Regions from separate parts of the Nakamurella flava genome, predicted to be linked through region 2. Evidence: riboswitches for the same ligand, from Rfam matches in the RefSeq annotation. Region 2 holds a riboswitch; each other region holds the start of a gene.
What was found. Region 2 has a riboswitch for S-adenosylmethionine ahead of FDO65_RS23215 (putative leader peptide). Riboswitches for the same ligand answer to the same signal wherever they lie in the genome.
Positions count from the first base shown of each region.

Region 1: linked by a shared signal. The riboswitch ahead of FDO65_RS09095 (bifunctional o-acetylhomoserine/o-acetylserine sulfhydrylase) and the one ahead of FDO65_RS23215 (putative leader peptide) in region 2 are both predicted to bind S-adenosylmethionine.
Region 3: linked by a shared signal. The riboswitch ahead of thrC (threonine synthase) and the one ahead of FDO65_RS23215 (putative leader peptide) in region 2 are both predicted to bind S-adenosylmethionine.
Region 4: linked by a shared signal. The riboswitch ahead of FDO65_RS13105 (aminotransferase class V-fold PLP-dependent enzyme) and the one ahead of FDO65_RS23215 (putative leader peptide) in region 2 are both predicted to bind S-adenosylmethionine.

Region 1 covers NZ_SZZH01000001.1:2,016,211-2,021,622, reverse strand. The annotation lists gene FDO65_RS09110 (Gfo/Idh/MocA family protein) at 1-522, opposite strand, end outside; gene FDO65_RS09105 (Nramp family divalent metal transporter) at 511-1,926, shown strand; gene FDO65_RS09100 (DUF3817 domain-containing protein) at 1,937-2,266, opposite strand; SAM riboswitch class IV at 2,412-2,529, shown strand; gene FDO65_RS09095 (bifunctional o-acetylhomoserine/o-acetylserine sulfhydrylase) at 2,590-3,906, shown strand; gene metX (homoserine O-acetyltransferase MetX) at 3,914-5,086, shown strand; gene fgd (glucose-6-phosphate dehydrogenase (coenzyme-F420)) at 5,216-5,412, shown strand, end outside.
Region 2 covers NZ_SZZH01000001.1:888,760-894,171, forward strand. The annotation lists gene FDO65_RS04015 (DUF2252 domain-containing protein) at 1-1,153, shown strand, start outside; gene FDO65_RS04020 (8-oxoguanine deaminase) at 1,225-2,637, shown strand; SAM riboswitch class IV at 2,929-3,043, shown strand; gene FDO65_RS23215 (putative leader peptide) at 3,080-3,190, shown strand; gene FDO65_RS04025 (ABC transporter substrate-binding protein) at 3,551-4,636, shown strand; gene FDO65_RS04030 (ABC transporter permease) at 4,626-5,412, shown strand, end outside.
Region 3 covers NZ_SZZH01000001.1:1,606,550-1,611,961, forward strand. The annotation lists gene FDO65_RS07290 (DoxX family protein) at 1-120, opposite strand, end outside; gene rpsT (30S ribosomal protein S20) at 344-604, shown strand; gene holA (DNA polymerase III subunit delta) at 743-1,714, opposite strand; SAM riboswitch class I at 1,853-2,002, shown strand; gene thrC (threonine synthase) at 2,014-3,294, shown strand; gene FDO65_RS07310 (iron chaperone) at 3,398-3,850, opposite strand; gene FDO65_RS07315 (glutamyl-tRNA reductase) at 4,061-5,365, opposite strand.
Region 4 covers NZ_SZZH01000003.1:293,609-299,020, forward strand. The annotation lists gene FDO65_RS13105 (aminotransferase class V-fold PLP-dependent enzyme) at 1-1,382, opposite strand, end outside; SAM riboswitch class IV at 1,425-1,540, opposite strand; gene FDO65_RS13110 (MFS transporter) at 1,597-3,282, opposite strand; tRNA gene FDO65_RS13115 (tRNA-Phe) at 3,381-3,457, opposite strand; tRNA gene FDO65_RS13120 (tRNA-Asp) at 3,497-3,573, opposite strand; tRNA gene FDO65_RS13125 (tRNA-Glu) at 3,624-3,696, opposite strand; gene FDO65_RS13130 (alpha/beta hydrolase family protein) at 3,927-5,198, shown strand; gene FDO65_RS13135 (sugar porter family MFS transporter) at 5,256-5,412, opposite strand, start outside.

The DNA of each region.
Region 1 (5,412 bases), 1.1 Mb from region 2:
ACCGTGGTCGGCCAGCACGGTCGTCACCTCGCCGAGGGCCCCGTCGGCCAGCAGCTGTCCGAGGACGTCGGTCTGCGGCAGGAACCGCGTCCACATCGCCTCCATCACCAGCACCCCCGCCGTGGCGGCCGCATCGACGACCTCCCGGGCCTCGCGGGCGTTGCGGGTGAACGCCTTCTCCACCAGTACCGGTTTGCCGGCGGCGATCGCCAGCAGGGCCTGCGCGTGGTGCTCGCTGTGCGGGGAGGCCACATAGACCGCATCGACCTGCGAGTCCTGCACCAGTGCCTGGTAGGAGCCGTGGGAGCGGGCGATGCCGAACCGGTGGGCGAAGGCGGCCGCCCGCTCGGCCGACCGGGAACCGACGGCCACCACCCGCTGCCGGGTGTGGCGGTGCAGCGCCTCCGTGAAGCCGGCCGCGATACGGCCCGGCGCGAGTACCCCCCAGCGCAGCGGCGGGGCGAGCGACGGATCTGGTGTGCGGGCGACGGGGAGGGAACTCACGATGGCATGCTGCCCCATCGGGGGGCCGCGCCGGGCGACCGGGGCAGCGTCGAACAGCGGATCGAGCGGAACGGAGAAGCGGGACCGGTGGAGGACCGACACGCGAGCCGGGCGGCGGCCGACACCGAGCGCTCGCGGACCCGCGACACCCTGCCCGGTGCCTCCAGCGCGGCGGTACCCGGTTCACGCCTGCGACGCTCGCGTCTGGCCCTGCGGTCGGCGCTCGGCCCCGCGTTCGTGGCCGCGGTCGCCTACGTCGACCCGGGCAACGTCGCCGCGAACCTGTCGGCCGGGGCGTCGTACGGCTACCTGCTGACCTGGGTGCTGGTCGTCGCGACCGCGGCGGCCGGTCTGGTCCAGTACCTCTCGGCGTCGCTCGGCATCGTCACCGGCGCGTCCCTGCCGCAGCTGCTCGGCCGCCGGCTGCGCACCCCGGGCCGGTTGGCCTACTGGGCGCAGGCCGAGGCCGTCGCGATGGCCACCGACCTGGCCGAGGTGATCGGCGGAGCGGTGGCGCTGTACCTGCTGTTCGACGTCCCACTGGTGCTGGGCGGTCTCATCTCGGGCGTCGTGTCCCTGGGGCTGCTGGCCGTGCAGGACCGCGGCGGCCAGCGGCCGTTCGAACGCGTCATCACGGCGTTCCTGCTCGTCATCGCCATCGGCTTCGTGTCCGGGCTCTTCGTCGCCCCACCCGACCCGGCGGAGGTGGCCGCCGGACTGGTGCCCCGCTTCGACGGCCTGGGATCGGTGCTGCTGGCGGCGGCCATGCTCGGCGCCACCGTCATGCCGCACGTGGTCTACCTCCACTCGGCACTCACCCGGGACCGGTTCGGAGCGGGGGACCAGCGGACCCCGGCCGGGCCGGCGCGCACCCGGCTGCTGCGGGCCACTCGGCTCGATGTCGTCCTGGCCATGCTGCTCGCCGGTGCGGTCAACATCTCGATGCTGCTGCTGGCCGCCTCGGCCCTGCGTGGACGGGACGACGTCGACACCATCGAGGGCGCGCACGCCGCGGTCAGCGCCACGCTGGGCACCGGCATCGGGGTGCTGTTCGGGCTCGGCCTGCTCGCCTCCGGCCTGGCCTCGACATCGGTCGGCTGTTACGCCGGGAGCGCGATCATGGAGGGTCTGCTGCGCCGCCGGATCAACCTGTTCGTCCGGCGGGCCGTGACCCTCGCGCCCGCCCTGGTGCTGCTCGCCGTCGGTGCCGACCCGACGACCGTGCTGATCCTGTCGCAGGTGGTGCTCTCGTTCGGGCTGCCGTTCGTGCTCGTGCCGCTGCTGCGGCTGACCGGCGACGCGACGGTGATGGAGGGTTCGGTCAGCGGACGCCCGGTCCGGGTGCTCGGCTGGCTGATCGCGGCGGCGATCGTCGCCCTCAACGCGGTGCTGATCGTCGGAGTGATCAGCGGGTCGGCCTGACGTACCGGGCTCAGCCGGCCGTGCGCAGGGCCCGCTGCGGGTCCAGTCGGCCGGTGCGCAGCGCCCACCGCTCGAACCACAGGGTGAAGAACGGGGGGATCGACGCGACCAGGGCGAGGCCGGTGGTGATCCAGGTCCAGCGCTGGGCCCGAGCGGTCAGCAGCGCCACGACGACGTAGGCCACGAAGATCCCGCCGTGGATCGGGCCGAAGACCTTGACCCCGACCTCGGTCGTCCCGGCGATCCACTTGAAGTACATGCCAATGAGCAGGCCCGTCCAGGAGACGGCCTCGGCGATGGAGACGACGCGGAACGCGGTGACCAGGGCGCGGGGGGACATGCCGTCCAGTCTGGCCCGGCCGGGCGCGGGGTTCGGTGCCGCGGCCGCGGATCGCGGCCCATCTCACAACCGTCACGACGGCGAGGTCGGACGTTCACCCACCCGGCCGAACGGCGGCGACACATCGCCGTTACACTCCGGGCACGGTCTTGAGTCCCAGCCACAGGCCCCGGCCGGCTGGGCGGCAACCCTCCTTCCGCGGTGGGGGTGCCCCGGGTGACGACCAGGCGGGCCGCTGCGGTGGCGGTTCGCAAGCGCGGACCGGGACCCCAGAGGTCATCCGACCAGGGACCGGTCCCTGTCTCGGCAGGAGTGCATCCCCGATGAGCACCAACTGGTCCTTCGACACGCGTCAGATCCATGCCGGCCAGCAGCCCGACCCCACCACCAAGGCGCGGGCGCTGCCGATCTACCAGACGACGTCGTACGCCTTCGACTCGTCCGAGCACGGCCGCAAGCTGTTCGCGCTCGAGGAACTCGGCAACATCTACACCCGGATCATGAACCCGACCCAGGCCGTGGTCGAGGATCGCATCGCCTCCCTGGAGGGTGGGGTAGGGGCGCTGCTGCTCGCGTCCGGGCAGGCCGCCGAGAGCGTCGCCATCCTCACCATCGCCCAGGCCGGCGACCATGTCGTTTCCTCGCCGCGTCTCTACGGCGGCACCTACAACCTGTTCCACTACACGCTGCCCAAGCTCGGCATCACCGTCGACTTCGTCGACGATCCGGACGATCTCGAGTCCTGGCGGGCCGCGATCAAGCCCAACACCAAGGCGCTGTACGGCGAGACCATCTCCAACCCCCTGCTCGACGTGCTCGACATCGCCGGGGTCGCGGGCGTCGCCCATGAGGCCGGGGTGCCGCTGATCGTCGACAACACGGTGCCCACGCCCTGGCTGATCCGGCCGATCGAGCACGGCGCCGACATCGTCGTCCAGTCGGCGACCAAGTACCTGGGCGGGCACGGCACCGCGATCGGCGGCGTCATCGTCGACTCGGGGAACTTCGACTGGCAGGCCGACCCGGGGCGCTTCCCCGGCTTCAACAACCCCGACCCCAGCTACAACAACCTGGTCTGGGGGCGCGACCTCGGCCCGGAGGGCCTGTTCAAGGCCAACGTGGCGTTCATCTTCAAGGCCCGGCTGCAGCTGCTCCGCGACGTCGGCCCGGCCATCTCGCCGTTCAACGCGTTCCTCATCTCGCAGGGCATCGAGACGCTGTCGCTGCGGGTCGAGCGGCACAACGCCAACGCCGAGGCGGTGGCCCGCTGGCTGGCCGACCGGCCTGAGGTCGAGTCGGTGTCCTACCCGGCGTTGGAGTCCAGCCGGTGGAACCACCTGCAGCGCAAGTACGCCCCCCGGGGCGGCGGGCCCATCGTCTCCTTCGAGATCAAGGGCGGGGTGGCGGCCGGCGCGGCGTTCAGCGACGCGCTCGAGCTGTTCACCAACCTGGCCAACATCGGTGACGTCCGCTCGCTGGTCATCCACCCGGCGTCGACCACGCACGGCCAGCTCAGCCCGGAGGAGCAGCTGACCACCGGTGTCACCCCGGGCCTGATCCGGTTGGCCGTCGGCATCGAGGGGATCGACGACATCCTCGCCGACCTGGAGGCCGGCTTCCGGGCGGCCAAGCAGGACTGACCGGTCCGTGGACAGACCGACCTCGGCGATGACGTCGGTGCATCGGTCCGGTGGCGACCCCGTGGTCGCCGTCGGGCCGGTGACCGGCGGTCGCCCGGCCGACCGACCGGACGCCGGGACCGACCGCTGGTTCGCCGATCTCGGCCGACTGACGGTCGAGGACGGCACCACGCTGCCCGCCCTCACCGTGGCCTACGAGCAGTGGGGGCGCCTGAACGCCCGGCGCGACAACGCCGTGCTGGTGCTGCACGCGTTGACCGGGGACAGCCACGTCGTCGGGCCGGCCGGACCCCAGCAGCCGACCCCGGGCTGGTGGGACGGGTTGATCGGCCCCGGCGCCCCGCTGGACACCGACCGGCTCTACGTCCTGGCCGCCAACGTGCTGGGCGGCTGCCGGGGGACCACCGGCCCGTCGTCCCCGGCGCCGGACGGCCGGCCGTGGGGATCGCGATTCCCGCGGATCACCGTCCGCGACCAGGTGGCCGCCGAGGTCGCCTTCGCCGACCACCTGGGCATCGAGCGGTTCCACACCGTCGTCGGCGGGTCGATGGGCGGGATGCGAGCCGTGGAGTGGGCGGTCGGTCATCCCGACCGGGTCGCCCGATCGGTCGCCATCGCCACCGGCGCGGCCTTCAGCGGCGACCAGATCGCCTGGAGCACACCGCAACTCGACGCGATCCGACTCGACCCCGAGTTCCGCGGCGGCGACTACTACCCCGGCGCCGGACCGGTGCGGGGGATGGCGGTGGCCCGCCAGATCGCCCACGCCACCTACCGCAGCGCGCTCGAGCTCGACGTGCGCTTCGGCCGTGACCCGCAGCCGGCCGTCGACGGTGCCGCCGAACAGTTCGCCGTGCAGTCCTACCTGCGCCACCACGGCCGCAAGCTCGGCCGCCGCTTCGACCCGAACTCCTACCTGGTGCTCACCGAGGCGATGAACTCCCACGACATCGGCCGGGGCCGCGGGGGCATCACCGCCGCCCTGCACCGCATCACGGCCGAGCTGACCGTTGCGGTGGTGGATTCCGATCGCCTGTTCCCGCCCGCCCAGGGCGAGGTGCTGGCCACCGCCCCCGCCTGCCGGGCACTGCACGTCCTGCACTCGGAGTACGGCCACGACGGTTTCCTCATCGAAGCCGGGGCCGTCGCGGATGTCGTCCGGGATGCCGTCGGCAACTGACATCCGGGGACCCGCGGAGGTCGGCCGCGCTCGCGCGGGGGATTGGGGCTTGGTGTCGGACTTCACCGGCCGGTCACGGTGCGGTGCCAGGATGGGGATGACCCGGGGGCGACAGAAGGCAGGACATCGATGGGCATCCGACTCGGTTACAAGGCGTCGGCCGAGCAGTTCGGTCCGAACGATCTCATCCGGTTCTCCGTGACCGCGGAGGAACAGGGCTTCGACTCGGTCTTCATCTCCGACCACCTGCAGCCCTGGCGGCACGACGGGGGACACGCACCGGCCGCCCTGCCGTGGCTCGGCGCGGTGGGGGCGCGGACCGAGCG
Region 2 (5,412 bases):
GGCGGCGGTGATGGCGGCCGACCTGGCCTCGACCCCGCACACCGAGATCATGGTCCAGCTCTGCGGTGACGCCCATGTCCTGAACTTCGGTCTCTGGAACACCCCGGAGCGCACCCTGGCGTTCGACCTCCGCGACTTCGACGAGACCCTGCCCGGGCCGTTCGAATGGGATCTGAAGCGTTTCCTGGCCAGCGTGCCCGTGCTCGCCCGGGAGAACGGGGTGAGCCAGGAGCTGGCCGTGCAGGCCGTCCGATCGGGATACCGGGAGTACCGGGGATGGATGCGCCGGTACGCGACCTCGACGATCCTGCAGGTCTGGTCGGACACCGTCGACGCCGCATCCCTGGTGCACTTCCTCTCCGGCGCGGAGGACAGCGGCCTGGACCAGCTCATCGAGAAGCAGGCCCGCAAGCGGACCAGCCGGGGGGCGGCCAGGAAGTTGGTGATGGTCTCCGACGGCCGGCGACGCATCTCCGAGGATCCGCCCTACCGCTCGCACGACCTGCGCCAGTTCGCCGGGACCCTGCAGGAGGCCATCGACAACTACCTGCACTCGGTGCCGGCCCAATTGTCCAGCCTGCTGTCCCGGTTCGACATCGTCGACGTCGTCCAGCAGGTCGTCGGGGTGGGCAGTGTCGGCATGCGGATCGGTCTGATGCTGGCCGAGGAGCGCGCGTCGGGCGACCCGCTCTTCTTCCAGATCAAGGAAGCGACGGCGTCGGTGTACGAGCCGTTCCTGGCGCCGGCCAGGCAGGACAACCACGGCGCCCGGGTGGTCCAGGGCCAGCGACTCATCCAGTCGGCCGGTGACATGTTCCTGGGGTGGACGTCAGTGGGGGTCGGCGACGACCGGACGGATTTTTACGTGCGCCAGTTCCGCGACGGCAAGGTGATCCCGCGGGGCGACGTCATCGCTCCGTACCTCGGCCAGTTCGCCGGCGCGTGTGGCCGCGTCCTGGCCCGGGCCCACGCCCGCAGTGGCGACGCCGCCGCGATCGCCGACTACCTCGGCACGAACGACAAGGCCGAGGAGGCGCTGGTGCGTTTCGCACTGGCCTACGCCGATCAGACCGAACGGGACCACGCCCAGCTCGCCGCCGCGGCGGCGGACGGCACCATCTCCTCGACCGAGGGGTGGCCGGGCAAGTCCTGACCCGGTGCGGCCCCGGGCCCGGCGACCGCGATACTGGGGCGCGACGTCGTCGTCACCCCGGAGGTCTGCCTGTGTCCACCCTGCTCGCCCGTCACGCCACCGTCCTGGTCACCATGGACGAACAGCGCCGGGAGATCCCCGACGGCGGTCTCTTCGTCCGCGACGGCGTCATCGAGCAGGTCGGGCCCACTACGGAGCTTCCCGAGACCGCCGACCAGGTCATCGATCTCACCGATCAGCTGCTGCTGCCCGGGCTGGTCAACGGGCATCACCACCTCGACCAGGTGCTGACCCGCAACCTGCCCGCCGGGCAGAACACCAATCTCTTCCCGTGGTTGCGGGCCCACTACGAGATCTGGGGTTCCCGCACCCCGGAGGCTGCCCGGACCGCCACCCTCGTCGGCGGTGCGGAGCTCGCCCTGTCCGGGTGCACCACGCTGTTCGACCACGCCTACGTCTTCCAGAACGGCTGCCGGGTCGACGACCAGATCGGCGCGGCCGCCGAGCTGGGTATCCGGTTCGCGGTGTCCCGCGGGAGCATGTCGCTGGGGGAGTCGCAGGGCGGCCTGCCGCCGGACTCCTGCGTGGAGGACGAGGACGCGATCCTGGCCGACTGCGAACGGGTCATCGCCGCGCACCACGACCCGCGGCCGGGGTCGATGACGCAGATCGTGCTGGCCCCGTGCTCGCCGTTCTCGGTGACCTCGCAGCTGATGCGGGACTCGGCCGAGCTCGCCCGCCGGCACGGGGTGCGGCTGCACACCCACCTGGCCGAGACCCTCGACGAGGAACTGTTCACCCTGCAGCACCACGGCCTGCGGCCGGTGGCCTACATGCAGGAGCTCGACTGGGTGGGCGACGACGTCTGGTACGCGCATGCCATCCACGTCGACGACACCGAGATCGCCCTGTTCGCGGCGACCGGGACGGGCGCCTGCCACTGCCCGTCGTCCAACATGCGGCTCGCGTCGGGCATCGCGCCGGTGAAGAAGTACCTGGACGCCGGAGTGCCGGTCGGCCTGGGCGTCGACGGTTCGGCCAGCAACGACAGTTCCAACATGCTGGCCGAAGTGCGGCAGGCCATGTTGCTGGCGCGGCTGCGGATGGGTCTGCGCCCACCGGAGGGCCCGGCGAGTCTGCTGCCCACCTCGCACCCGCTGCGGGCGCACGAATGGGTCACCGCCCGGCAGGTGCTCGAACTGGGGACGCTGGGCGGTGCGCGACTGCTGGGACGCACCGACATCGGCGCCCTGACGGTCGGCAAGCGGGCCGACTTCTTCACGCTCGACCTGAACACCATCGACTTCGCCGGTGGCCTGGCCGACCCGGTGGCCGCCGCGGTGTTCTGCGCGCCCCAGCGGGCGAACTGGACGGTGGTCGACGGCCGGGTGCTGGTGCAGGAGGGCCGGGTGGTCACCGTCGACATGGAGCCGGTCGTGGCCGAGCACAACCGGCACGCCGCGCGCATGGCCGGGATCGGCTGAGCCGAAGAGGGCGGCGCTGCCCGAGAGTGCTCCACCGCCCGGCAGGGAAGGTCATGGACCCAAAGCCAGCGCCTGGGATGCAGATACCCGCGGCAGGGCGGGCGAAACACCACGGCGTGCAGACCCTCTCGGTATATCGATGATCATCCGGTCACTCGGTCGATGAGGGCGGGCGTATTCCCGCCGGCCGTCCACCACCCGAGGCGAGATGTCGGTCAGCGTGGTCTGTCTCACGCTGACGGGGGCCACAGATGTTTGACCGCATCGCAGCGGTGATCTACCTTGATCGCAGGTCACGAGTTCCAGCGCACAGCCCCGGCTTGTTGGACGGCAACCCTCCCATCGCGGCGGGGTGCTCCGGGTGAGGACCTGGTCGGCATCGACGAGATGCCGGCAAGCGCGCGGCCCGTTCCACCGGGCCCCTCAGGGAAGAACCGAACGCATGACGACCACGAACGACCAGCCGGCGCAGCGCCGGGTCGTGTCCGTGCTGTCCGTGCAGCGACGTCACGTCGATCTGCAGCGCGTCTCCAGCGCGCTCTGTTGTCGCTGACCACGACCTCGGTTCCCGGCACCCACTGATCCGTCGCCGCCCGGCCGCTGTCGGCCGCTGACGGTCCCTCCCGCGTCCCCGACGGTGGTCCGCTCCGCGGATCGCTGATCAACGCGCGGCCCGGTCGGCATCGACGTCCCCTCGCGCAGAGTGCGTCCCCGGCGCACATCGCCGCCGCGGCCGGCCATCTGGGCGGGGCGGCCGCATCCGGGACGCCGCGCACCTCCGGTCCGACCTTCCCGCAGGACCGTCACCGTCGACGGACCACCGCACCGGCCATCGCCGTCGGTGTTTTCCCCTCGCCTCGGCGACGCCCGAGCACCTCGACCCTCGGGCGACAATTCTTCGAAAGGCCCTCCCATGACCAGACGCTCGCTCCGGCGGCGCCTCGCCTCCACCACCGCGGCCACCGCCGCCGCACTGGGTCTGGTGATGACCCTGGCCGCCTGCGGTGGCGGCAGCATTGCCGCGACGGGATCGACCACGTCGGCTCCGTCGGCGACCGTCGCCGGCACGGGCACCGACCTGTCCGCGGTCACGCTGCGGGTCGGGGAGACCGGCTGGAAGCAGCAGGAGCTGCTGCTGCAGAGCGCCGGACTGGCCGACACCCCGTATCGCACCGAGTTCAGCCTGTTCCAGGGCGGCAACCTGCAGTTGGAGGCGCTGGGGGCCGACGCCATCGATCTGGCCAGCGCCAGCGAGATCCCGCCGATCTTCGCCGCCCAGTCCGGTGGTCCCGGCTCGCTGACCATCTCGGCCGTGCGGCAGGGCAACACCCTGACCCAGGAGGTGGTGGTTCCCGAGGGGAGCACCATCGCCTCGGTCGAGCAGCTCAAGGGCCGCAAGGTCGCGTACGTCCAGAACACCACCGCGCACTACTTCCTGTACCAGTCGGTCGCCGCCGCCGGGCTGCAGTGGTCGGACATCGAGGCCGTCCCGCTGTCCACCAGCGACGGTCTGGCCGCGCTGCTGTCCGGGCAGGTCGATGCGCTCGCCTCCTACGGCAACGCGGTCATCACGGCCCACGCCAAGGGCGCCACCACGCTGGTCGACGCGCGCGACATCCTGTCCGGCAACTTCCTGTACGTCACCCGGCCGGCCACCAACGCCGACCCGGCGACCAAGGCGGCGATCCTGGACTTCTACGACCGACTCGAGAAGGGCTTCGCCTGGGCCCGGTCCCACCCTGACGACTGGGCCGCGGTGATCGCCCGGGAGACCAAGCAGCCCGTCGAGCAGGCTCGGCAGGTCTTCGTGGACGGGGAACAGCAACGCCCCAGCCACTTCGTCCCGACCTCGGCGCAGGCCATCGCCTCCCAGCGGAAGATCGTCGACACCTTCGTACAGGCCGGCATTCTCACCGCCACCGTCGACATCGGCCAGTACTGGACCACCGAGTACGACCAGGGCCTTCAGGCGATTCAGGCGGCCTCCGATGCCGGCTGACGCGATTGTGCGGCCGGTCACCGGACAGGTCGGCGCCGGTGTCATCACCGCGCAACGGCCGGCCGAGCCGGCTTCCGGGCCGGCACGGACGGTGGCCACCACGGTGGTCGCCGGCCACACCCGTCGCCGGGGCGGCCGCCCCGCCGTGCCGCGCTGGGTGGTCAAGACGATCAGCCCCCTGGTGCTGGTGATCGGCTGGGCGGTGGCCAGTGCGTCCGGCCTGCTGCCGCGGACCACCCTGGCCGCACCGCAGGACGTGCTGGTCAAGGCCCGCGAGCTGTGGTCCTCCGGCGAGCTGCCCCGGGCCATCGCCGCGTCGGCCGAACGGGTCGGACTGGGACTGGCCATCGGCGTCACCGCCGCCGTCGTCATCGCCCTGCTGTCGGGCCTGTTCCGGCTGGGTGAGGACATTCTCGACGCCCCGATCCAGATGCTCCGCACCGTCCCGGTCATCGGGCTCATCCCGCTGCTGATCATCTGGTTCGGCATCGGCGACGAACCGAAACTGATCCTCATCGCTCTCGGTGTGTTCTTCCCGCTCTACCTCAACCTGTTCGCTGGGATCCGCGGCACCGACCCCGCCCTCATCGAGGCGGGCCGCACCGTCGGGCTGCGCCGCTTCGGCCTGATCCGGCACGTCATCCTGCCGTCCGCGGTGCCGTCCGGCCTGGTCGGTCTGCGGTATTCGATCGGGGTGTCCTGGCTGATCCTCGTCTTCGCCGAGACCATCAACGCCACCACGGGTATCGGCTTCCTCATCAACAACGCCCGCGAGT
Region 3 (5,412 bases), 720 kb from region 2:
CCGGGGCAGACTGCGGGGCACGATGCCGATGAACGGTCGCGGCGCCACGAAGTGCAGGACCCCGGCGCCGCCGAGCAGGGCGGCCAGCGCGGCGGGCAGGCGGTGCGGCGTACCGGTCATGGCCCCATGATCACCCGCCTGTCGCTTCCCGGCACCGGCCGGACCGCGGTGGCCCCGTCGGCCGGGGCCGGACGACGGGCCGATGACCAGGACGGTTGGGCGCCGCGGTGTCCGGCTGGTAATCTTGAGTGTCGCGCGTGCCGCTCGTTGTGGCATGCCCGTCGGTCGGTCGTACGGATCGACGGAAACACCCACCAAGACGACGAAACGAAGGCAATCCGGCGTGGCCAACATCAAGTCCCAGATCAAGCGGATCCGCACGAACGAGGCGGCCCGTCTGCGCAACAAGTCCGCGAAGTCGGCGCTGAAGACCGCCGTCCGTCGCGTCCGCACCGCCGTCGCCGCGGGCGACAAGGAGACCGCGACCGTCGAACTGAAGGCCGCCGGCCGCAGCCTGGACAAGGCCGCCTCCAAGGGCATCATCCACAAGAACCAGGCCGCGAACCGCAAGTCGGCGCTGGCCCAGCAGGTCAACGCTCTCTGACCTGATCTTCACGCAGCGACGCCGGGCACCCACGGGTGACCCGGCGTTCTTGCGTTTGCGGGTTGTTGGTCCCCTCGACGCCGTTCGGGAGCTCACCGAAGCCACCCGGTCGGCGGGACACCGCCGGAAAGACCAACTTCAGCGGGGGCGACGGGCCGCCAGCAGGTCCAGGACGGCCTTCTCGACGGCGTATTCCGGGTCGGCGGCGACGCCCTTGACCGCGGCGTTGAGGTCGGCGACCACCCGGATGCCCTCCGCCAATCCGTCGGCACTCCACCCCCGGGCGGCCGTCCGGGCCTTGTCGATCTTCCAGGCGGGCATCCCCAGCTGACCGGCCAGCGCGTAGGAATTGCCGCCGCCGCGGACCCCGGAGACCTTTGCCACCGTGCGGATGCCGTCGGCCAGTGCGTCGGCGATCAGGACTGGGGCGACACCGATGGTCAACGCCCAGCGCAGCGACTCCACGGCGCCCCGGACGTCGCCGGCGACGACGGCATCGGCGACCGCGAAACCGCTCACTTCGCCCCGTCCGCGGTGGTAGCGACGGACCGCGGGCAGGTCCACGGTGCCGCCGGTGTCGGCCACCAGCTGCCCGGCGGCGGACGAGAGCTCCCGAAGGTCGGAACCGACGGCGTCGATCAGCGCGGCCACGGCCTCGGCCGTGCTCGTCCCGCCGGCCCGCCGGATCTCCTTCACCACGAAATCGGTCCGCTCGGCGGGACGGGTAATCTTCGCCGCGGTCTGGACGTCGGCACCGGCCTTGGCGAACGCGTCGGCGATGGCCTTGTTGCGGGCGCCGCCACCGTGGTGGATCACCAGGGTGACCCCGTCGACCGGGTCCTTGACGTACCCGGTCAACGCGGCGGCCAGATCCTTTGCCGACTCGTGCACCCCGCGGACCACCACCACGCGAGGCTCGGCGAACAGGCTCGGCGCCACCAGGTCGGCGAAATCGGCCGGGCTCAGACCGGCGGCCACCGCCTCCCGCCGTTCCACCGCGGGGTCGGCCTTGCGGGCCGCGGCCAGGGTGCGCAGCACGGCGCGGTCGACCAGGAACGGCTCGTCCCCGGTGACGAGGACCAGGGGCGCGGGGGCGGTTCCGGCGGGCACCGCGTCATCGTGCCAGGTGCCACCGACACCCGGCCTCCGACGGTTCGGTCCGGGGAACCACCCGGCTCTGCCGGTGACAGAGGCCACGGCCGGGAGGGTTGCGCGGCTGAGTTATCCTGACCGGACAACTGCATCACCCACTCATCCAGAGGGGCAGAGGGACACGGCCCGTTGAAGCCCCGGCAACCACTGCCGATGACCGGATCGCCACAAGCGCCCAGTGCGGCGCGGCGACGGACGTCGACGGCAGGTGCCACTTCCGTCCCGCCACGGCGGGAAAGATGAGGAGAGACCTCGCGATGACCTCTGTCCTGACCCCGGCGCCGACCGCTGCCACCTCCACGGTGGACCTCGGCCCTGCTGTCGCCCTGTCCTGCCGCGAGTGCGGTTCGCGCATCGAGCTGGGCCCCTACTACGCCTGTACCGAGTGCTTCGGCCCGCTCGAGGTGGCGTACGAATTCACCGAGCGCGGCGAGGCACTGCGCAAGAAGATCGAGGCCGGTCCCGACAACATCTGGCGTTGGGCCTCGCTGCTGCCGGTCCCGGCCGGGATCGCCGACACCCCGAACATCAACCCGGGCCAGACCAAGCTCGTGCGGGCCGACAACCTGGCCCGCGAGCTCGGCATGAAGACGCTGTGGGTCAAGGACGATTCGGGTAACCCGACCCACTCCTTCAAGGACCGGGTCGTGGCCGTCGCCCTGGCCGCCGCCCGCGAACTCGGCTTCACCGTCCTGGCCTGCCCGTCCACCGGCAACCTGGCCAACGCGGTGGCCGCGGCGGCCGCCCGCGCGGGGATCCGCTCCGTCGTGCTGGTGCCCGCGAACCTCGAGCAGCAGAAAATCCTCACCACCGCCGCGTACGGCGGGACGCTGGTCGCGGTCGACGGCAACTACGACGACATCAACCGGCTGGCCGGTCAGATCGCCGCCGAGCAGGACGACTGGGCGTTCGTCAACGTCAATGTCCGGCCGTACTACGCCGAGGGCTCCAAGACCCTCGGTTTCGAGGTGGCCGAGCAGCTCGGCTGGCGGCTGCCCGAGCAGGTCGTCATCCCGATCGCCTCGGGCGCGCAGCTGGTCAAGATCGACAAGGGCTTCCAGGAGCTCATCGATCTGGGCCTGGTCGACAGCTCCGAGTACAAGGTGTTCGGGGCGCAGGCCACCGGGTGCTCCCCTGTCGCCACCGCGTTCAAGGCCGGCACCGACACCGTCCGCCCGGTGAAGCCGGACACCATCGCCAAGTCGCTGGCCATCGGCAACCCGGCCGACGGGCCCTACGTCCTGGACGTCACCCGCCGGACCGGCGGTGCGGTCGAGGACGTCTCCGACGAAGAGGTCATCGAGGGCATCAAGCTGCTGGCCCGGACCGAGGGCATTTTCGCCGAGACCGCCGGCGGCGTGACCGTGGCGACGCTGCGCAAGCTGCTGGCCACGGGGCAGCTCGATCCCGAGGCCGAGACCGTCATCTTCAACACCGGCGACGGGCTCAAGACCCTCGACGCCATCGCCCACGTCGTCGGGCCGACCGCACGCATCGCGCCGACGTTGGCCGCCTTCGAAGAGGCGGGGCTGGCCTGACGATCGGGCGGCCCCATCACCGGGTCGACACCGCTCGGCGAGCGGTGCAGCCACAGTTCGAGAGAGCTGTCGCTGCACCATTCGTCGGCCGTGGGCCACTGGGTCAGTCGGCAGCCCGCCGCACCAGGTCGCGAAGCTGCCGCTCCACGTCGTCGGTGACCTCGAGCACCGCGAACGAGGTCGGCCACATCGCCCCGTCGTCCAGGCGGGAGTCCTCTTGGAAACCGACTGTCCCGTAACGGGTGTCGAACTTGGAAGCGGGCTGGTAGAAGACCACGACCCTGCCGTCCCGGGCATAGGACGGAAAGCCGTACCAGGTCTTTTGATCCAGCTGGGGCGCCTCCTCGGTGACGATGACGTGCAGTCGCCGGGCGATCGCCTGATCGGATCCGGTGAGGGCCTCGATCGCGTCCAGGCAGGCCTGCGCCTCCCGCTCCTTCTTGGCTGCCCCCTTGCCGCCCTGGGCTCGCAACTCCGCCGCCCGCTGCTTGATCGCGGCCTTCTCGGCGTCGCTGAAACCGGTGTCGTCGCCGTTCTGTCGGGTGTCCGCGCTCATCGGTCGTCCTCTCCCCAGTCGTCCGAAATCCATCGACGACGGTAGGGGGCCGACCGGCAGCTCCGCTTCTCGATTCCTGCTCGGTTCGCGGGCTCGCCCGGTCGGAGGGCGTGTCATCCGCGGGGTCGGCAACCCCGCCAGCAGCGCGGGGGTGACCGGGATCGCCGCCACCGGCGGTGTTCCCATCGGCTGACGCGTGCGGTCGACCCGTCAGGCGGGGCGGGTGGCCTTCGCCGACACCGGGCCGGCCGGGTGCGCGGCAGCGTGGCCCTCGATGTCGATGCCGAAGAGGGTGTGCAGGGCGCTGAGGTAGCCGGCGCTGTCGCCCGACAGCGCCAGTTCCTTGGCCCGCATGGTCGGGGTGTGCAGCAGCGACTGGGTCACCCGGTGCATGGCGCGTTCGACGTCGGCCGCGATGTCGGCCGGGTACTTGGCCCGCAGCCGCTCGAGTTCCTTCGTCACCGTTCCCGAGACGTGCTGGCGCAGCGCCACCACCGCGGGATCCAGACGACGCTGGGCGAGCTGATCCTCGTAGTCGGCGACGGCCGCGATGACGATGTCCTGGGCCGCGGTGATGGCCTCGATGTGCGGAGAGTCGGCCTGCCCGGCGACGCTGCGCAGATCCACCACCCGCACCCCCGGGACCGCCCGGGCCTGGGGGGTCAGATCGGAACGCAGCGCGAGATCGACGATCGGCAGCGGCGCGCTGCGGCGGGCCACGACCCGCCGGACGAGGAGTTCGTCGATGACCGGATCGCCGGCGCCGCTGCAGGTGACCACGAGGTCGGCGGTGGCCAGTGCGTCCGCGAGAGCATCCGCATCGACCGGGGTGGCACCGTGCCGGTGGGCGAAGGCCGTGGCCCGACCACTGGGCGAATGCACAAACAGATCCTGACCGCCACGAGCCCGGACCTCGGCGGCGACCACCCGCGCATAGGCGCCGGTCCCCACGATCAGGGTGCGGGTGCCGACCAGGGGGTCGCCGGTGCCGACGGCCAGATCCAGCGCGACCGAGGCGACCGAACGACCCGCGGCGCCGAGACCGGTGACCGTGGCCACCCGCTTCGAGGCACGCGCGGCACCCTGGAAAAGTTGATGCAGCGCCGGTGACGTCGTACCGGCGGTTTGCGCGGCCCGGAAGGCGCGGGAGACCTGACCGGCGATCTCGGCCTCACCCACCACCATCGAGTCCAGGCCGGCCGCGACGCCGAACAGGTGGGCCGCGACCGGGGCGCCGACCCGGACCTGCAGCAGGGCGCTGGCCTCCGCCTCGGGGATGCCGGTCGCTCCGGCGACCGCCGCGGTGACCGCGTCGATGGCGTCATGGAACCGCACGGCGTCGGCGTAGATCTCGAGCCGGTTGCAGGTCGCGAGGAGCACGACCCCGGTCAGGGGGCCGTCCGGGACGGCGACCAGATCGGCGAGACGGGCGGCGAGGATCTCCCCGCCAGCCGCGAGGCGTTCCAACTGGGGGAGCTCCAGGTCGTGGTGACTGGCACCGAGAACCGTGAGCATGACGAAAATGTAACCGCGAGGGGCTGTCGCGTTCCACGAAGGCTACC
Region 4 (5,412 bases), on a different contig from region 2:
GGTCCGTGGGCGGCGATCTCGGCGACGGCCGCGATCAGTCGCTCGGCGTGTTCGGTGGTGGAACCGAGGCCGACGGAGACCCGGACGGCCTGTCCCGGTCCGGTGCCGTCGGAGCAGCCGGCCGCCCCGAGCAGCCGGCGGACCAGCGGGTGTGCGCAGAAGGCGCCGTCCCGGACGCCGATGCCGTGTTCGGCCGACAGCGCCGCGGCGACGATGGAGGCGGGCACCCCGGCGACGGTGAAGGTGACGACACCGATGGAGTCGGCGGCGCCGCTGAACAGGGTGTGCACCGACACCCCGTCGATGGCCGCCAGCCCGGCCCGGATGGTGTCGGTCAGCGCCGCCTCGGCCTGCTCGCGGGCCGTCGCGTCGGAGGTGGCGAGGGCGTGGCAGGCAGTGGCCAGGGCGACGGCGCCGGCGACGTTGGGCGAGCCGGCCTCGTGCCGTTCCGGGCCGGTCTTGTAGACGGTGCCGGTCTCGGAGACCGTCGCGGTGGCGCCGCCGCCGATCAGGTACGGCGGGGCGGCGTCGAGCCAGTCCGAGCGCCCGACGAGCACGCCCGCCCCGTACGGCGCGTAGAGCTTGTGGCCGGAGACCGCGACGTAGTCGACGCCCAGCTCGGCGATGGAGAACCGGCGGTGCGGGGCGAGTTGGGCGGCGTCCAGGGCGATCCGGGCGCCCCGGGCCTTGGCGACCCGGGCCAGCTCGGCCACCGGCCACAGCTCGCCCGTCACGTTGGAGGCGCCGGTGATGACGACGAGGGCCGGGCCGGGTGCCCGACGCCGCAGGGCGTCGTCGACCGCGCCGACCGCGAGTTCGGGCAGCGCCGGGACGGGCAGGCGGACGACGGTGCGCCCATCGATGCCGTCCTGACGCTCCCAGGGCAGGAGCGCCGCATGGTGCTCGGACTCGAACACGACCACGGTGGTGCGGCGAGGAATGCTGTGCGCCAACAGGTTCAGCGAATCGGTGGTGTTGCGCGTGAAGATCACGGTGTCGTCGGCGCGACCGCCGACGAACGCGCGGACCGGCTCACGGGCGCCTTCGTAGAGCGCCGTGGACAGCTTGGAGTGCCAGCCGGCGCCGCGGTGGACGCTGGCGTACCCGGCGATGCTGCGCTCGACCGCTTCGTGCACGACGCGCAGCGCCGGGGCCGACGCGGCGTGATCGAGGTTGGCGTAGGCGATCTCGCCCCCGCCGACCAGCGGCACGAGGGCGTCCTGGCCGACGATGTCGAGCCCGGGGGCATGGGGGTGGGTGACGGTGGGGCGGTCGGCGCACGCGGTGGCGGCGTCGGCGAACCGGGGGAGGGGCCGGTGGGTGAGGGCGGCCAGCAGGTCAGGACGTCCGGCCAGGTCGAAGGAGGAGTCGACGAGAGTCATCGGGGTGCTCCGCAGGTACTCGGGGGCCACCCGTCGGGGAAAGGCCCGCGCTTGCCGGGGCGCCCTTCGCGCCCGGCCAGGTCTTCACCCGGGGCACCCCACCGCGGAAGGAGGGTTGCCGGTCAGCAAGCCGGGGCTATCTGCTGACACTCATGACCTACGCCGGGGACGATAGCACCGGGTCCGTGGCGGCCGGGACAGGGTGTGGCCCGGGTCACATGGTGGTGCCGGGGTCCCGGGCCGGACCGTGGACGGTGGATGCTCCCGGCCCGGAGATGACCGTTCCGACGATGGTGTTGGGCGGTACCGACCCGCCGGTGATCGGCGTGGTGCGGGCGTCCGGGGCGTCCTCGGCCGGCGGTCGGCGGACCAGAGCGGCCATGACGACGAGCCCGAGGACGGCGATCCCGCTCATCGCCAGGAAGGTGACGGCGGCTGCGGTGTCGGAGGCGTGCAGCGCCGGGATGAGATAGCGCTGCAGGTCGGGGTCGAAGCTGTTGTAGTTCAGGCCGGTCTGCTCGGCGGCCTGCATGCTGTCCCGGAACCGATCGGCGGTGTCACCCGGCAGGTCCTGCCCGGCCCGTTCGACGTTGTCGAGCAGGTTGGAGACGTAGACGGTGTGGAACAGCGCGTACAGCAGCGCGATGCCGACGGCCCCGCCGCCCTGTTCGGCGGTGGCGGAGACGCCGGAGGCCTGACCGTCGTCGCTGTCCGGGATCGAGTCGAGGCTGACCGGGTCGTTCACGGTCAGGGTGATGGCCAACCCGATGCCGTAGAGCAGGAGGCCGGGCAGCAGCGCGAGGTAGGTGTCGTGGCCGACGCCGATCGCCAGGGCCACCCCGGACAGCGCGATGCAGGCGAAGCCGGCCATCAGGGGCGGCCGGCCGCCGGCCTTGTCGTACCAGCGTCCGGCCAAGGGGGCGAGCGCGATCATCGGCAGGGTGGTGGGGATCAGCGCGAGCCCCGCCAGCGCCGGGTCCATGCCCAGGTTGAGGATCAGGATGAGCGGCAGGATGACGCCCAGGCCCATCTCGCAGACTCCGGCCAGGCCCTGGGACAGGGTGGCGCCCAGGTAGTTCCGGTGCCGGCGGAGCAGCGTGAAACTCATCAGCGGGTTCTTCGCGGCCCGTTCCCGGCGGACGAACAGCACCGCGGAGACGACGCAGACGACCAGCGGAACGACGACCCCGGGGGACGTCCAGCCCCAGACCGTGGTCTGGGCCAGCCCGAACACCAGGCCGACCAGGATGAGGCTGAGCAGCCCGGCGCCGGTGAAGTCGATGTGCGCCTTGCCCGTGCGGGGCTGATCGGCCGGGACCGATCGCAGCGTGGCCAGCACGGTCAGGATCAGTAGCGGGACGTTGACCAGCAGCACGGCCCGCCAGCTCAGCGTGGAGGTCAGGACGCCGCCGATGGTCGGGCCGAGCGCCCCGGCGACGGCGGCGACTCCGCCCATGGTGCCCAGCGCCCGTCCCCGCGCGCTCTTGGGGTAGGCGGCGCTGACGATGGCGACCGAGGCGGGCAGCATCAGCGCGCCGCCGACGCCCTGGACGACCCGGGCGAGCAGCAGGATGCCGAACGTCGGCGCGAACCCGGCCAGTGTGGAGGCGCCGCCGAACAGCACGCTGCCGATGAGGAAGATGCGCCGCAGGCCGAGCAGGTCGCCCAACCGCCCGCCGAGGACCAGGAGGCCGGCCAGTGGCAGCAGGCTGCCGTTGAGCACCCACTGGACGAGGGCGGACCCGATACCGAACGAGTCCATGATGTCGGGCAGCGCCAGCGGGACCGCGGTCTGGTCGACCAGGATCATCGCGTTCGCCAGGGTCATGGCGACGAGGACCAGCGTGGGGGAGGCCGAACGACCGGAGCCGGACCCGGGGTCCGCAGAGGAGGCTGCCACTGCTGAACGGTAAGGGGAGTGGGCCCGGCCCGACAGTGGAAAGCCGGAAGGGAGGACGCCGGGCACCCGAGCGGGTGACGCCGGCAGAGAGATGATGCTGGTGGCCAGGGCCGGGATCGAACCGGCGACCTTCCGCTTTTCAGGCGGACGCTCGTACCAACTGAGCTACCTGGCCGAGAAAGGGCCGGCTTCACCGAAGTGAAACCGGCCCCTCTGGCGACCCCGACGGGACTTGAACCCGCGACCTCCGCCGTGACAGGGCGGCGCGCTAACCAACTGCGCCACGGGGCCTTGGCTGTGCGGCTCCGAGACCTTACCAGTCTCACAACCGCGGTACTGCGTACCCCCAACGGGATTCGAACCCGTGCTACCGCCTTGAAAGGGCAGCGTCCTAGGCCGCTAGACGATGGGGGCTGGGATCTGACACCCAGCTCCAACGGCTGTCCGTTGGGAGCTCAGAGAGCATACGACACGGGGTCGGCCACTTCCAAAACGGCGGCCGCGGGGTCCGCCCGCGGGCGTCGTGCGCGCCCGGCTGCCGCCCGGTCCCCGCCGCACGATCAGGTGGCACCGCCCCGTTGACCTGCGGTGTCGCGCGGTCGGACCCGCAGTATTCCGAGATCCATCAGAGCGAGGAGTACAGCATGGCCATGGTCCGACCGCCCGTCACCCGACCCCTGGCGGCCGCCGCCTGTGCGGTGGTGTTGTCGCTGACCGCGGGGTGTGTCGGCGGTGCGTCGCGGGCCGACGGCACCTCGGCGTCCCCCACCGGCACGACGGCCTCCGCCGCCGGGTCCACCGCGACCTCGCCGTCGACCCCCGGGGGGCCGGCCACCAGCCTCGCCCGTGGGCAGCTGTTGACCGACGCGCCCCTGACCGGAGCGGCGGCGCTGCCCAGCGCGGCCCGCAATGCGCTCATCACCTACGTGTCCCAGGGACCGGACGGGCGCCCCGTCGTCGTGTCCGGCACCGTCTCCACGCCCGCGGGCAACCCGCCCGAGGGCGGCTGGCCGGTGCTGAACTGGGCCCACGGCACGACCGGGTGGGCCGACACCTGCGCGCCCTCTCTGGATACCGCCGACGGCCCGGAGCACGACTATCTGGGCGGTGTCTCCGACGTCATCGACACCTGGGTGTCCAAGGGCTACGCCGTCGTCCGCACCGACTATGTCGGTCTGGGGACGCCCGGCGGTCATCCCTACCTCGACGGGGGCTCGGAGGCCGACGCCGTGATCGACATCCTGCGCGCGGCCCGTCAGCTCGATCCGTCCATCGGTGCCCGGTGGGTGGTGGCCGGACACAGTCAGGGCGGGCAGGCCACCCTGTTCACCGCGGCCGAAGCCGCTGCGCAGGCCCCTGATCTGCCGCTGCTGGGTGCGGTGGCCATCGCGCCGGGCGGCGTCCACGTCGGCGACGCCGTCGCCGGCCTGGCGTCGGGTCAGGGATCCGAGGCGCTCGAGGCGTTCCTGCCGGTGATCCTGCTGGGTGCGCAGTCGGCGGGGGTGGACGTCGTCCCCGATCAGGTCCTCGCCGATCAGGCGTTGCCCGGGCTCGCCGTCGGCCGCGCCCAGTGCCTCGGGCAGGGCCGGGACATCGCCGCCGTCCCCCTCGATGCGTACCTGCGACCCGGTGCCGACCTGACCGGGGTGGTCGACTACCTGGACCAGCAGGATCCACGCAACGTGACCCCTCGGGTGCCGGTGATGGTCGCCCAGGGCACCGCCGACACGGTGGTTCCCCCGGCGGGAACCCAGGAGCTGGTGCAGAAGTACTGCGCCGCGGGTCTGGACGTGGACCTTCGGCAGTACGACGGCCAGGATCACCGCGGTGCCGTCACCGCCTCCAAGGACGACGCCCAGCAGTACGTCGCGGCCCTCTTCGCGGGGTCGACGCCCTCGTCCACCTGCGGCAGCTGAGACGAGGACGGATCACGGAAGGGGCGGTCGACACGGTCGACCGCCCCTTCGCCGTGCTCAGCCCTGCATGTCCTCCAGCTGACGGCCCTTGGTCTCCTGCACCCACTTGCTGACGAAGAAGAACGACAGCAGGGCGAACAGCGCGTACAGGCCGTACGCGACCCCGAGGCTGAGGTCCTTGAGGTACGGGAAGCTGACGGTGATGAGCCAGTTG